One region of the Streptomyces sp. NPDC048331 genome, then DNA from elsewhere that is predicted to be linked to it. Evidence: riboswitches for the same ligand, from Rfam matches in the RefSeq annotation. Region 1 holds a riboswitch; the other holds the start of a gene.
What was found. A riboswitch is a leader RNA that binds a small molecule or an ion and turns the genes downstream of it on or off. The one in region 1 is predicted to bind guanidine.
Positions count from the first base shown of each region.

Region 1 (7,272 bases):
ATGTAGTCGAGGTTGATGCCGACCTCCTTCTGGACCAGGGCCGCCATGGCCGGTTCGAAGGTGTTGTGTTCCCGGTAGACGCCGACGTTGATGAGCGTGCCGATCGAGGAAGCCGGCACCTGTGCGCGTGCCAGGGCGCCGCGGGCGGCCCGGCCGGCGAGGTCCACGACGGAGGCCGGTGCGGACCGGTCGGGGAGTGCGGTCGCGGCCGCGCTGATGATCATGCCCATGGCTCACACCCCCACGTTCGTGAGCGTCGCGGACAGGGCGCCGGTGACCACGCCGGAGGCGGCAGGCACCAGCAGGTACTTGGCCCCCGGACGGGCGCCGCCCGCCCTGAGGTGCTCGCACAGCGTCAGGAAGTGCGAGGTCGTGGCGGTGTTTCCGTACCGCTCCACGACGGAGAGCGAATCGGGCATGGGGGTGCCGAACTCGACCTCGGCCGTCTGGTTGACGTAGTCGATGAAACGCGTGCCGACCTGGTGCTGGATGACGTGGTCGAACTCCTCGGCGGCGAACGCCCGCCCCCGCTTGGCCAGGAAGTCCCCGTGGAAGCGCGGCCACAGCTTGAGCCGGTCGCGGTCGTGCATCTTCTTGTTGTCCGTGTAGAGGGAGATGCCCGGGGACCGGTCGCTGGGCATGCCCATGCACAGGTGGGAGTACTCGGAGCAGGTCATGAGCTCGATGTAGTGGATGCGGTCGGCCTCGTCGACGGAGACGTCCAGGACGACCGCGGCCGCCGAGTCACCGACGGAGAGGGAGGCGAACTGCGGGTCGTAGGAGTCGGCCATCTCGCGTGCGGCGGTCTGGGCGACGCGGGTCGCCTGCTCGCCGCTGACGACCAGCCCGCGCCGCACGGCACCGGAGCGGATCATCCGGTCGAGCAGCCACACGCCGGTCATCATTCCGGCGCAGGCGTTGGAGACGTCGAAGTGGATGGCGCAGCGGGCGCCCAGCTCCCCGGCCAGCATCGCGGCGAAGGACGGCTCGAAGGTGAAGCGGCTGCCGTCCTGGAAGCGGGTGATCGACGCGGAGATGACGATGTCGAGGTCGGCGGCCTCGTAGCGGGAGGACTCCAGGGCGTCCCGGGCGGCCGCCAGGGCCATCCCGAACGAGTCCTCGCCGGCGGTCGGTTCGGGGTCGTACACGCGTCGCTCGGTGATCCCGGTGATCTTCTCGATGTCCACCTCCCCCAGCCCCGGGACCAGGGCGGCGAGTTGCGGAGTGGTCTGGACGGTCGCCGGAAGGTGGACGCCTAAGGCTTCTATTCGGCTGTGTGCGGTGGCGGTGCTCATGTGTGTCGCTCTCCGTGGCGGTCCGCCGCGGGCAGGGGAGTGCCAGGGCGGTGGTTGACAGAGGGGTTCAAGGGGTGTCCGGGGAATAACGGACAGTCAAGTTACCGTAGCGTACGGAGATGACGGCGATGTGTCAGAGCTTCGCAAATCCGGAACATACGGTCGAATATCGGCCACCCGCCGCCACCCGTCGCCACCGCGACACCAAGCAGAATCCGAGCTTCCGCCCCTCTTCACCGCAGTCGCGCGCTCGAAAACCTGTCCGGAACCGCTCGGTCCACCTGGCGGGACACGATCGAGGCGGACCTGGGTGACCCGCGATCGAGCACCCCGATCTGCCGCCGGCCGACCCGGCGCTCCTCGACCCGCCGCTCGCCCGGCTCGCCGCGGACCGGCCCGTCGAGACCGACGAGACCTTCCCGCTCGACACCCTGCGCGCCGACGGTCGCGTCGACCTGTGCGAGCAGGGGCTCGGCCCGGCCGGCGCGGCCCGGCTGCTGCCGGCCGCCACCGCCTCCGCGCACGCCGGGCACCTGCTCGACGGCAACCGGATCGGGCCCGACGGGGTGGGCTCCCTCGTCGGGGCCCTCGGCGACGACACGACCGTCCGCGCCCTCCGGCTCACGCGCAACCCGTTCTTCGTGGACGGCGCCCGCACACCGACCGCGCTGCTGCGCCGCAACACCGCCCTGCGCACGCTCGATCTGGTCGACACCGGGATCGGCGCCGACGGCTTAGGCCTGCTGCTCGACGCCCTGCTGGAGCGCGAACAGCCCCTGGAAAGGCTGTTCCCCGGCGGAAACGGCCTCGGCGACGAGGCACCGCGATCCTCGCGGCGGCCGCGGCCGGCTCGGCGCACCCGGTCCGCCTCGGGCTCGGCGGCAACGGGATCGGCGCCGCCGGAGCGCGGGCACGCCGCTCGCCGGCCGACCGGACCGCGTACGCGGCGCTGACGAACAGCGCCCCCGAGACCCCGAACACGCTGCGCGGATCGCTCGCCAGAACGGCTCGGCACCGGCTCCGGGAGAGGGTTCCGGGCATCCAGGTGAGCTCCGTCAGCACGAGCAGCAGGAGCAGCACGATGCCGAGCACGGCCGCGACACCGCCGTGCCATGCGTATGTCCCACTCCGCGTGAATGCCCTTACGCACGGCTGATGTTGTGGAATCGGGCTCATGGGTACGGTCCTTGACGGCAGGCCAGGTAACCCTCTGTGTTTAACTCCCCGGAATTCGGTAACAAGATGTAGTGACAGGAAGTCAACACTCGACGAAAGGAAGGACCATGAACCTCGTCACCGTGCTCATTCTCCTCGCGGTCCTCGCGCTTGTCGGCCTTCTGATCGCGGCTCCCAGCGCCACCGTGCGGCGCAACCCGTTCCCGGGCCGCCGACAGCGAGGCGACCACCGCCGCTCGGCCGCGCCCCGGTCGACCCGGGTACCCGGGCAGCGGGGCATCCAGCACCACGCGCCCTGACCCGGGAGTGTCCAGGGCCGCACGCCCCCGCCGTCAGACCGACGGCGGGGGCGGTCCCTGCGTGAGGAGCCGGGCCGCGGCGAACTCCTCGCGGGAGGCCTGCTCGGCCAGCTCCAGGTAGCCGTACGCGTCGTCGCCGACCGGGATCCGCAGGGTGTGGGGTCCTGGGCCGCGACGATGTCGAGGACCCGCGCGGCGAAGTCCTCGGGGCGCCCGGTCTCCGGGTTCTCCGCGAGACCCCGGGCGCCTTCGAGCATCTCGCGGTTGGTCACGTCGTAGGCCGGGATCCGCTGGTGCGCCTCCGTCATGGAGGTGCCGTAGCGCGTGGCGAACATCCCCGGCTCCACCACCGTGACGCGGATGTTGTGCGGGGCGGCCTCGACGGCCAGCGCCTGGCTCATGCCTTCCAGGGCGTGTTTCCCGGCGACGTACGCGGCCAGGCCCGGAAAGGCGATCCGACCCACGACGGACGAGATGTTGACGACGTGCCCGTGGCCTTGGGACCGCATCAGCGGCAGGACGAGCCGGGTGAGCCGCCAGGGGGCCCACGACCAGGGTCTCCAACTGGTCGCGCAGCTCGGCGTCCGAGACCTCCTCCACCGCGCCGAACAGTCCGATGCCCGCGTTGTTGACGAGGACGTCGATGCCGCCGAGACGCTCCGCGGCGCTACGGACGGCCTCCTCGCAGGAGGCGGCGTCCCGCAGTTCGAGCGGGATCGGGACGATGCGACCGGGCCAGGCGGCAGCGAGGTCCTCCAGGTCGGCGGTCTTGCGGGCGGTGACCGCCAGCGCGTCCCCGGCCCGGGCGGCGGCCGTGGCCAGCGCGTGCCCGAGGCCGGAGGAGCATCCCGTGACCAGCCAGCGTCGTCCCATCGTTCCCCCGTGGCGCGTGCGTTGTTCCGGACTGTGGTGGTGACGGCCATGGTCAGGGGACGGCGGCCCGCGGTCATCCCCTCGCGCGGGGGCGTGCGGAGGCGCGCGGGCGCATGTAAGGGCGCGCACGGCACGTCCCGCTCCGGCGGCGCCGGGCCCTCACACCCGGCGGCCGGTCGTCAGACGGTTTCGGTGGCGAAGAGCTCAAGGTGGCCGCAGTGCGGGCAGCGGAAGGCCTCGATGCGCCGCCGGGGCTTGCCCAGCCGTTTGGCGCCGCCGAACAACCCGCGTTCCAGCGGACCGGCGATCCAGCGGGCGTACCCTCGGGCCCCCTCCCCCGCGTCCTCGACGAAACCCGGCTCCAGGCCGACACCACCGCAGTACGTACATCGCATCGGGTCCACGGAGCGAGTCTAGGAAAACCGGGTGAGGTAGTTCACCGAGGGGGGCGCCCCGGACCACGGTCGGCGTTGCTAGATTGTCCGGCGGCCGGTCCAAGGCCCCGGACGAGATGCGCCGTACCCGGTTACGCACGACGACGCGCGAGGTACTGCACGAGCAGTGCCGTCCGCTGTCCGCACCCGGGCAGCGTCCTCGTCGAGCAAGATGGGCCGAACAGCATGACCGTGCCACTCACCCGCAGCCTGTACCGGACGACCGCGCACGCCGCGGGGGGACGTACCGGATCCGTCCGTACGGACGACGGACGCCTGGACGTCCGTCTCGCCCCGCCGCGCAAGAAGGTGCCCGGCACCACCAACCCCGAGCAGCTCTTCGCGGCCGGTTTCGCCGCCTGCTTCACCTCCGCGCTCGCGGAGGTCGCCGCCGAGTTCGGGGCGGACGCCTCCGCCGCCCGCGTGGCCTGCGAGGTCGAGCTCGGCACCACGGACACGCCCGCGGGTTACGGCCTCGCGGTGACGCTCACCGTCGGCCTGCCCGGGTGGCGTGCGGCGGACCTCCAGCCCCTGCTGCACCGGGCGGACGCGGTCTGCCCGTACTCCCAGGCCGTCCGTGGCAACGTACCGCTGACGCTGCTGGCCCTGGACGAGGCCGCCGCCGATGACCACGCCTGAGCCGGGACACCCGGGGCAGGTCCCGGACGGCCCCGGCGTGCCCGTGCCCGAGCGCGGCGCCTGGCTGCGGTGCGGCATCAGCCATGACGGCGGACCCCTCGTCGAGGACCGCGAGGTGGTGTGGCTGCAGGCCGGATCCTGGTACGCCGACAGCCGGGGCTTCGCCGGAACGACATCCTTCGACGGCTCCCGGACGCACTTCCACCACCTCACCGGCGAGCCCGGTGAGGACACGGGCACCCTCCGGTGGGACGGCGCGAACCTCGTGGAGACGGGCACCAACGCGGACGGCAGCACCTTCCTGGAGATCTGGACCCCGCTGCCCGACGCCGACGGCGTCCTCGGTTCCTGGTCCGGCCCGGACCACCACGTGGTGCGCGTCGGCCGCCACGTGGTGCACGTGGATTCCCACACCGGCACGTACTGGCGGCTGTAGGCCGCTCGCGCGGCCCGCAGGAGCGGTCGGCGGACCGTCAGGGCAGGAGACCGGCCGGGAGGTATTCCCCGTACGACGAGGACGGCCGGCCGGTGACCTGTCGGACCAGGTCCTCGAGGGGGTCGGCGGCCTCCTCCGGCGCGGGCGCGCCGAGGCGGGCGGCGACGTCCTTGCGGAGGGTCGGGAGCAGGGCGTAGAGGCGGTCGCCGGGGCAGGAGGTGGCGTTGAAGTCGCGGTGGCCGTAGATCTCCGACGCGGGCAGGCCGTACTGGTCGCAGATGTGGGCACACAGGTCGGCCAGCGCCGCGTACTGCGCCGCCCGCGGGACCTCCGAGGTGTACGTGCCCTCGTTCTCGATGCCGATGGACACCGTGTTCTGGCCCACGCAGTGCGCCGCCCGCACCTGGCCGGTGCCGGCGCGCAGCTGGGCCAGGCTGTTGTGGCGCCCCTCCATCACGAAGGCCCCGCGGCTGACGGTGAAGTGCTGACCGGTGTCGATCCAGCCCTGAGCGTCCATGTGGTAGGTCTGGATCGCGCGGGCGAGGGCGACGGCGCGCTGCTTGGAGTAGTCCGTCACGTTCGCCGTCGCCGTGTGGTGGACGATGATCCGCTCCGGGCGGTTGTCCAGGACGACGACGGGTTCGGACGCCGCCCGCGCACCCCAGGCGGCGCAGCCGATGATGTCCGGGGTGGCGGCGGAGTACGCCCGCCCCGCCGCGGCGACCGGCAGGGCCGCGGCGGTGGCCAGGGCGAAGGCTCCCGTGAGGATCGAACGGCGGGTGTACGGCGCCGCGGGGCGTGCCGACGGCTGGTGCGGTGCGGAGAAGGTCATGCGGCGCCATTCAAGGGGACTCCACCCGCACCGGCGGCGCAGACACACCGCGCGACCCCCGGACGGTCCCCGACCGGCCGCGCCCGGGACGGCCGCGAGCCCGGCATGACCCGAAAGACGGGCCCTAGCCGAAGCCCTGCGGGGTCTCCTCCCCGTCGGTCCACCAGACGCCCAGCCGCTGGCGGGTCAGGAGCCAGCCGCCGTCGGGAGCCCGGCGGTAGTCCCAGTCGTACGGGCCGCCCATGGAGTACGGCGCAGGGTTCCGCCCGCTGCCCGTCACGGCCACGAACCACATGTAGCCGACCCCCGTGGCGCGGTCCCCCTCCACCTGGAAGTCCATGTTCAGGATGTGGTGTTGCATGCTCGGGAAGTGCGCCTCCGCCTGCTCCACCTTCGCCCGGACCGCGTCCCTGCCGTGGATCTCCCCCCACGGCTCGAATTCCAGCACCGCGTCCTCGGCCCAGCACTCGATCCAGGCCCGCCAGTCCTTGCGGTCGAGCGCCCGCCAGCCGCGGATCATCAGCCGGCGCAGCGCCTGCTTGTCCTCCAGGACCCGCAGTCGGCGCAGCAGGTCCTCGTACGGCGCGGCGGTCACTGCGCGCTCGCGGTGGGACGTACGACGATCTCGTTGACGTCGACCTCGGCCGGTTGGGCGACCGCGTAGGCGATGGCCCCGGCGATGGCGGATGCCGGCAGCGCGACGGCCCGGTAGGCCTTCATGGCCTCCCGCGCGGCGGGGTCGGAGATCCCTTCGGCCAGCTCGGACTCGGTCACGCCAGGGGAGACCAGGGTGACCCGGACGGAGCCGCCCGACTCCTGGCGCAGCCCTTCGGACATGGCGCGGACGGCGTACTTGGTGGCGCAGTAGACGGCCGCGGTGGGCGACACCTCGTACGCGCCGACGGAGGCGACGTTCACGAAGTGGCCGCCGCCCTGGGCGCGCATCACGGGCAGGGCGGCGGCGATGCCGTGGAGCACGCCTCGCACGTTCACGTCGATCATCCGGTCCCACTCGCCGACCTTCAGCGCGTCGAGGGGCGAGAGCGGCATCACCCCGGCGTTGTTGACCAGCACGTCCAACCGGCCGTACCGGTCGAGGGCGGCGGCCACGAAGGCCCGTACGTCGGCGGCGTCGGTGACGTCCAGACGCCGGAACTCGGCGGTACCGCCCGCCTCCTCGATCTCCCGGCGGAGCGCGTCGAGTCGCTCGGTGCGTCGCGCTCCCAGGAACAGTCGGTGGCCATCGGCGGCGAGCCGACGGGCCGTCGCCTCCCCGATCCCGCTGCTC
Region 1 covers NZ_JBICYT010000004.1:403,723-410,994, forward strand. The annotation lists gene ACGFYY_RS09870 (hypothetical protein) at 1-230, opposite strand, end outside; gene ACGFYY_RS09875 (3-oxoacyl-ACP synthase III family protein) at 234-1,295, opposite strand; partial or broken gene ACGFYY_RS09880 (gala protein) at 1,616-2,208, shown strand; gene ACGFYY_RS09885 (SDR family NAD(P)-dependent oxidoreductase) at 2,554-3,279, opposite strand; partial or broken gene ACGFYY_RS09890 (SDR family NAD(P)-dependent oxidoreductase) at 3,320-3,643, opposite strand; gene ACGFYY_RS09895 (hypothetical protein) at 3,823-4,038, opposite strand; guanidine-III (ykkC-III) riboswitch at 4,126-4,188, shown strand; gene ACGFYY_RS09900 (Ohr family peroxiredoxin) at 4,264-4,716, shown strand; gene ACGFYY_RS09905 (hypothetical protein) at 4,703-5,152, shown strand; gene ACGFYY_RS09910 (peptidoglycan recognition family protein) at 5,190-5,984, opposite strand; gene ACGFYY_RS09915 (nuclear transport factor 2 family protein) at 6,109-6,579, opposite strand; gene ACGFYY_RS09920 (SDR family oxidoreductase) at 6,576-7,272, opposite strand, start outside.

Region 2 (7,272 bases), on a different contig from region 1:
AGGTCTTCTGCACCGCCTCCTTCACCGAAGGCGTCCCGCGCTGGCGCAAGGGCAGCGGCGAAGGCTGGGTCACCTCCGAATACTCGATGCTGCCCCGCTCCACCAACACCCGCGGCGACCGCGAATCCGTCCGCGGCAAGATCGGCGGCCGCACCCACGAGATCTCCCGCCTCATCGGCCGCTCCCTGCGCGCCGTCATCGACTACAAGGCCCTCGGCGAGAACACCATCGTCCTGGACTGCGACGTCCTCCAGGCCGACGGCGGCACCCGCACCGCCGCCATCACCGGCGCCTACGTCGCCCTCGCCGACGCCGTCGCCTGGGGCCAGAAGAAGAAGTTCATCAAGGCCGGCCGCAAGCCCCTCACCGGCACCGTCGCCGCCGTCAGCGTCGGCATCGTCGACGGCGTCCCGCTCCTCGACCTCTGCTACGAGGAGGACGTCCGCGCCGAGACCGACATGAACGTGGTCTGCACCGGCGACGGCCGCTTCGTCGAGGTCCAGGGCACCGCCGAGGGCGAGCCCTTCGACCGCAAGGAACTGAACGCCCTCCTCGACCTCGCCGCCGGCGGCTGCGCGGACCTCGAAGCCCTCCAGCTGGGCGCGCTCGAACTCTAGCCGGCAACCGCCGGGCCCGACCCGGCGTCCAGGAAGATACGGGCGCACGGTTTCGCCACCGTGCGCCCGTCCTCGTAGCGTCCAAGCCCTCAGGGGGAGAACCGCATGAAGCTCCGCATAGCGGCCATAGCCGTGGCCGCCGTACTCACCGTCCCGGCCCTGTCCGCCTGCGACGCGATCTCCACGGCCATGGACTGCGCGAACACCGCCGTGGCCATCACGGACGGCGCCAACGACCTCCAGCAGGCCGTCTCCCAGGCGGGCAACAGCCCCCAGGACGCCCAGAACGCGCTCAACCAGATCGAGACGAACCTCAAGAAGATCGGCGACCAGACCGACAACGCCGACCTGAGCAAGGCCATCGACTCCATGAACACGGCCGTCAAGAACGTCCGCGCCTCCATCGAGAGCGGCAACAGCGCCCCGGACATCCAGCCGGTCGCGGACGCGGCGAGCGAGCTGTCCAAGGTCTGCACCCCGGGGTGAACCGCCCCCCGGGATAATGGGGGCATGACCTCGACGCCCAGCCGCCTCATCCTGGCCACCCGCAACGCGGGCAAAGTCTCCGAACTCCGCGCGATCCTGTCCGACGCCGGCCTGCCGCACGAGCTGGTCGGCGCGGACGCGTACCCCGAGATCCCGGACGTCAAGGAAACCGGCGTCACCTTCGCCGAGAACGCCCTCCTCAAGGCCCACGCCCTGGCCCGCGCCACCGGCCTCCCCGCCGTCGCCGACGACTCCGGCCTCTGCGTGGACGTCCTGCACGGCGCCCCCGGCATCTTCTCGGCCCGGTGGGCCGGCACCCACGGCGACGACAAGGCCAACCTGGACCTGCTGCTGGCCCAGCTCGGCGACATCGCCGACGAGAACCGCGGCGCCCACTTCGCGTGCGCGGCCGCCCTGGCTCTCCCGGACGGCACCGAACGCGTCGTCGAGGGCCGCCTCCTGGGCACCCTGCGCCACACCCCGTCCGGCACGGGCGGCTTCGGCTACGACCCGATCCTCCAGCCGCAGGGCGACACCCGCACGTGCGCGGAACTGACGGCGGCGGAGAAGAACGCCATCTCCCACCGGGGCCAGGCCTTCCGAGCCCTGGTCCCCTTCGTCCGAGCCCTCCTGGGCTGACGTGGACCATGCGAGAGGGCCCGCACGCGTATGCGTACGGGCCCTCTGCCTGCGTGCGGTCGGGGGGACTCGAACCCCCACGGGTATCACCCCACTGGGACCTAAACCCAGCGCGTATCGCCAATTTCGCCACGACCGCGACATATTACCCAATTCGGACATCTAGTTTGTCCGGGCTGCGCTCAGTCTACGGTGCGGTCCGCAGTCTTGGTGCGGCGGTTCCGGCACCACGTGTCGGTCAGTGAGTGGCAGTTGGGGCACAGGCACCGGAGGTTCTCGCGATGGTTGTCGCGCCAGTCCCCGTTGATGTGATCGATCTGGAGGGTGATCGGCCGCCCGCGCCACTCCCCGGTGTTGCCGCACTCTTCGCAGGCATACGGAACGCCGATCTCTTGCAGTGCCCGATGAAGACGGGGGCGGTGGACGCGGGCCGCCCCCTCGGGAAGCTTGGTCAGGACGGTGTCGGCGGGGTCCTTCCGCGGGCGTACCACCTCAGTGGTTGCCCAGGTGCGCCTCTTGAAGTGGCTGACGTCGAGTCCGAGCCGGGTGACCAGCCGCCGAACGCGTCGGTGGTTCACGTCATTGACGTGAAGGCCGAGGGCGCGCACGAGGTCCGCCTAGCTCGGTGCTGCCGGAACTGCCGCGCGCAGCGCGTCTTCGGGGACAAGGATTCGCGCGTTCCGGAAATGGGCGGTGCCTATGCCGTGCGACTTCAGCATCCTTCCGAGGGCGGTCGGCCCAGCCCCTCGATGCGGCGACCGCGGCGGCCAAGGTGTCGCGGTCGTGCGGTTCTCCCATGGTGTGGCCCCTCCGTGCTCCGTCCGGCCGCGCGTGCGGCTCTCGTACGGAGCAACGGGTCCGGGTGGCGAACGGTCACGGGGGGTTTCGTCCGATAAGCGGAGCGGCCCGCACCGGTGGGTGCGGGCCGCTCCGTGGGTGCGCCGGGGTCAGAGGCCCAGGTCCTTGATGATCTTGGCTACGTGGCCCGTGGCCTTGACGTTGTAGAAGGCGTGCTCGACCTTGCCCTCCTCGTCGACGACCACCGTGGAGCGGATGACCCCGGTGACCGTCTTGCCGTACAGCTTCTTCTCGCCGTACGCGCCGTACGCCGTCAGCGTCTCCTTCTCCGGGTCGCTGACCAGGGTGACCTTCAGGTCCTCCTTCTCGCGGAACTTCGCCAGCTTCTCCGGCTTGTCCGGGGACACACCGATGACGTCGTAGCCGTGGCCCGTCAGGAAGGACAGGTTGTCCGTGAAGTCGCAGGCCTGCTTCGTGCAGCCCGGGGTCAGCGCGGACGGGTAGAAGTAGACGATCACCTTGCGGCCCTTGTGATCGGCGAGCGAGACCTCGTTGCCGTCCGCATCGGGCAGGGTGAAGGCGGGGGCGGTGTCGCCCGGCTGGAGTCGCTCGCTCATCGTGACACTCTCCTCGGGAGGGGATCGGTATGCCATGAGACTAAGCTGACAGACTGTTCATGGCGGACTACGCCCCACACGACCACGACGACGGAGGCAGCGCGGTGCCGGAAGCCAGGACCCCCGCACAGATCGAGGCGGACATCGTCCGCCGCCGTGAGCAGCTCGCCGAGACGCTCGACGAGATCGGCGTGCGCATGCACCCGAAGACGATCGTCGGGGACGCGAAGGCACGGGTCGCCTCGACCGTCGACCAGACCGCCGGGCGGGCCTTCGCCAAGGTGAACGGGATCGTGACGGATCTGCGGGACGGTCTGCGGAACGAGGACGGGACTCCGCGTATCGAGCGGATCGTGCCCGTGGCGCTGGTCGCGGTGGGCCTGGTCGGGCTGCTCGTGGTGTCGGCGCGCCGCAAGCGCGGATGACCCTGAGGGGTACGGGGCGGGCGCGGGCAGGTAGGTTCGTGGGGTGAGCGAGAACACCACCCACGACAAGCTGCCCATCCGCATGCTGCACGACCGCGTGCTCGTGAAGTCCGATCTGCCGGAGGGCGAGCGGCGCTCGGGCGGCGGCATCCTGATTCCCGCGACGGCCGCGGTGGGCAAGCGGCTGGCCTGGGCCGAGGTGGTCGCGGTCGGGCAGAACGTCCGGACGGTCGAGCCGGGTGACCGGGTGCTGTACGACCCCGAGGACCGTGCCGAGGTCGAGGTGCGCGGCGCGACGTACGTGCTGATGCGCGAGCGGGATCTGCACGCGGTGGCCGCGGAGCGGCTGGAGGGGTCGGAGGACTCCACCGGGCTGTATCTCTGAGTCGAGCTGTTGGAAAAGGGCTGGTGGCGCAGGTCACCGGCCCTTTTGCGTGCCTTTTGCTACGGTGGAGGGGAACCCCGACGAGACGCGCCGTACCGGGTACGACAAGACGACGCACCCCGTATCGCTCGTTGTCTCGGAGGTGCCGTCATGGCATGGGTTCTTCTTCTCGTCGCCGGTCTGCTCGAGGTCGGCTGGTCGATCGGCATGAAGTTCACGGACGGGTTCACCCGGCTGTGGCCCAGTGTGTTCACGGGTGCCGGGATCGTCGCGAGCATGGTGTTGCTGTCCTATGCCGCGAAGACCCTGCCGATCGGTACGGCGTACGGGGTGTGGGTGGGCATCGGCGCCGCCGGCGCGGCCGTGCTCGGTATGGCGGTGTTGGGTGAGCCCGTCACCGCCGCCCGGATCTTCTTCATCTGTCTGCTGCTGGTCGCCGTGGTGGGGCTGAAGGCGACCTCCGGTCACTGACCGGGCTATTCGAGGAACGCGGACGGCGGGCGCAGGCCTTCGGCCGGGCCTCCGTCGGTGCCTTGTGCGCTGCCCTGGGTGCTGCCTTGCGTGCTGCCTTGTGTGCCCTGGGTGGTGCCGCCCTGGTCGCCGCCCTGGGTGGTGCCGCCGTTGTCCTGACCGCCGTTGTCCTGGCCGCCGTTGTCCTGGCCCCCGTTGTTCTGTCCGCCTTGGTTCTGGCCTCCGTTGTTCTGTCCGCCCTGGTTGCGTCCGCCCGTCGTGTTGGAGGGTGCGGGTCGGGTCGGGCGGTCGGGGGTGCTGGGCGAGGGTTCGTCGGGGGTCTCCTGCGGCGGTTCGGATTCCGGGCTGGGCGGCGGGGGCGGTGCGGCGCCGGGCTGGAGTTCCAGGTCGAAGTCGACGGGGTCGGTGCCTTCCAGGGCGGTCTTGGTGTACGCGGCCCAGATCCGGGCGGGGTAGCCGCCGCCGCCGATGCGGGCCTCGCCGAGGGCGCCGTAGAGGGATTCGAGGGTTCCGGTGTCGGGGTCCTGGCCCATCATCGAGATGACGGTGACCAGGTCGGGGGTGTAGGCCGCGAACCAGGCCGAGCGGTCGAGTTCGCCGGTGCCGGTCTTGCCCGCGGCCGGGTGGCCGGCGGCGAGGGCGGCGGTACCGGTGCCGTTGTCCACGACGCTGACCAGCATGGACGTGGTGGTGTCGGCGGCTTCGCGGCTGATGGCCTGGGTGGGGGTGCGTTGGGGGAGGCCGATGGTGTCGCCGCCCTTGGTGATCTTCTCGACGAAGGTGTAGGGGGTGCGGCGGCCGTGGTCGGCGAGGGTGGCGTAGGCCTGGGTCATGTCGAGGACGCCGGCCTGGAGGGTGCCGAGTGCCATGGCGGGGCCGGGGACGAAGTTGGGGGTGTTCTCGGGGATGCCGAGGTCGATGGCGGTCTTCTTGACCTTGCCGGTGCCGACGTCGACGGCCATCTGTGCGTAGACGGCGTTGACGGAGAGGTCGGTGGCGGTGTTGACGGTGATGTTGCCGTAGGAGACCTGGCCCTCGTTCTCGGGGGCGAAGCGGATGCGGCCGCCGACCACGGGGCGTTTGTTGTCGCCGTTGTAGATCGTGTTGGGGGTGATCCGGCGGCCGTCCTGGGTGCGGGAGTCGTTCTCGACGGCGGCGGCGAAGACGAAGGGCTTGAAGGTGGAGGCGACCTGGTAGTCGTGGCGGGTCGCGTTGTTGACGTACTGCTTGGTGTAGTCGATGCCGCCGTACATGGCGAGGACCTTGCCGGTGGCGGGGTCGATGGAGACTCCGCCGGCTCGGACGAGTCGGTCGGCCTTGCGTGTCTCGGGTTCGAGTTTGCTGACCATCTCGCTGTCGACGGCGTCGACGAGGGCACCTTGGCGGCGTTTGTCGATGGTGGTGGTGATGCGGTAGCCGCCTTCGGCGAGGGTCTTGTCGTCGAGGATCTTGTTGTCGACGATGTAGTCCTTGATCGCTTCGACGAGGTAGCCGCGTTGGCCGGAGAGGCTGGCGGCGGCGCGGACCTTGCCGGGTTCGGGGAAGCGGGTCGTCGCGCGTTCGGCGGGGGTCAGCCATTGCTTCTTGACCATGCCGTCGAGGACGTAGTTCCAGCGGGCGAGGGCGCGGGGGCGGCTCTGGGGGTGGGAGACGACGTCGAAGGCGCTGGGGGAGTTGAGGAGGGTGGCGAGGTAGGCGCCCTCGGCGGTGGTGAGTTTGTTGACGTCCTTGCCGTAGTAGGCCTGGGCGGCGGCCTGGATGCCGTAGGCGTTGCGGCCGAAGTAGCTGGTGTTCAGGTAGCCCTCAAGAATGTAGTTCTTCGACTTTTCTCGACCGAGTTTGATCGCAATGAAGAACTCTTTGGCTTTGCGTTTGATCGTCTGTTCCTGGCCCAAGTAATAGTTCTTGACGTACTGCTGGGTGATGGTCGAACCGGACTGGGTGCCCTTGCCGGTCGCGGTGTTCCAGGCGGCGCGGATCATCGCCTTGGGGTCCACCGCCCGTTCGGAGTAGAAGTCCCGGTCCTCGGCGGCCAGTACGGCCTGCTGCACGGACCGGGGGATCTGCGACAGCGGCACGTTGACGCGGTTGACCTCGCCGTCGCGGGCGATCTGGGAGCCGTCGGAGTAGAGGTAGACGTTGGACTGCGCGGTGGCGGCGGCGTTGGCCGGCGGGATGTCGACCAGCAGGTAGCCGGCGACGAGGGCGCCGCCGATCAGCAGGGCGACGAGCAGGATGCCGCCCAGGACCATGCGCCAGGTGGGCAGGAAGCGACGCCAACCGGTCCTCCTGCGCCGGGCCTTCTTCCCCGACCGGCCCTGGTGCGGTCCCTGCTGCCGATCCTGCAGGGCCCGCCGCGGCGCCGACGGGTCCGTCCGCGGCTGCGGTACGTCGGGCGGGGTGTCGGGGTCGCGAGGGGTCCAGCCCGGGGGTGGTGACTGGTCGCTCATCTCCAGGGCTCCTCGACGCCGTTCGAAATATCCACTTCTGTACCTCATGGTGTCTACCCGATGGCAGCTGATTCCGCTCCGGACGGGCATAAATCGGTCGCGTGGCTCGCCCCTCCGCACTAAGCTCGCGCGCTTTGGCCGACGTAGGAACGACGTGGGAAACGGAGGGATACGGTGCGCCGGAGAGTGCGTCTCCACCTGACGGTCGCGGCAGGCGGATTCAGGCGGTACGCCACCTACGGGACGGCGACAGCGGCCGGGGTGTTCACCAACACCGTGTTCGGGTTCATCGTGGCGTACACCTACATCGCGCTGTGGGACGAGCGGCCCGGACTCGGCGGCTACGACCAGGCGCAGGCGCTCACCTTCGTCTGGGTCAGCCAG
Region 2 covers NZ_JBICYT010000024.1:112,618-119,889, forward strand. The annotation lists gene rph (ribonuclease PH) at 1-617, shown strand, start outside; gene ACGFYY_RS29505 (hypothetical protein) at 723-1,103, shown strand; gene rdgB (RdgB/HAM1 family non-canonical purine NTP pyrophosphatase) at 1,128-1,742, shown strand; tRNA gene ACGFYY_RS29515 (tRNA-Leu) at 1,797-1,881, opposite strand; gene ACGFYY_RS29520 (HNH endonuclease signature motif containing protein) at 1,925-2,350, opposite strand; gene bcp (thioredoxin-dependent thiol peroxidase) at 2,690-3,157, opposite strand; gene ACGFYY_RS29530 (DUF3618 domain-containing protein) at 3,262-3,582, shown strand; gene ACGFYY_RS29535 (co-chaperone GroES) at 3,626-3,967, shown strand; guanidine-III (ykkC-III) riboswitch at 4,015-4,086, shown strand; gene ACGFYY_RS29540 (multidrug efflux SMR transporter) at 4,118-4,438, shown strand; gene ACGFYY_RS29545 (transglycosylase domain-containing protein) at 4,444-6,888, opposite strand; gene ACGFYY_RS29550 (ABC transporter permease) at 7,075-7,272, shown strand, end outside.
Region 2: it holds a riboswitch for guanidine, as region 1 does, so the genes downstream of both, ACGFYY_RS29540 (multidrug efflux SMR transporter) here and ACGFYY_RS09900 (Ohr family peroxiredoxin) in region 1, are expected to answer to the same signal.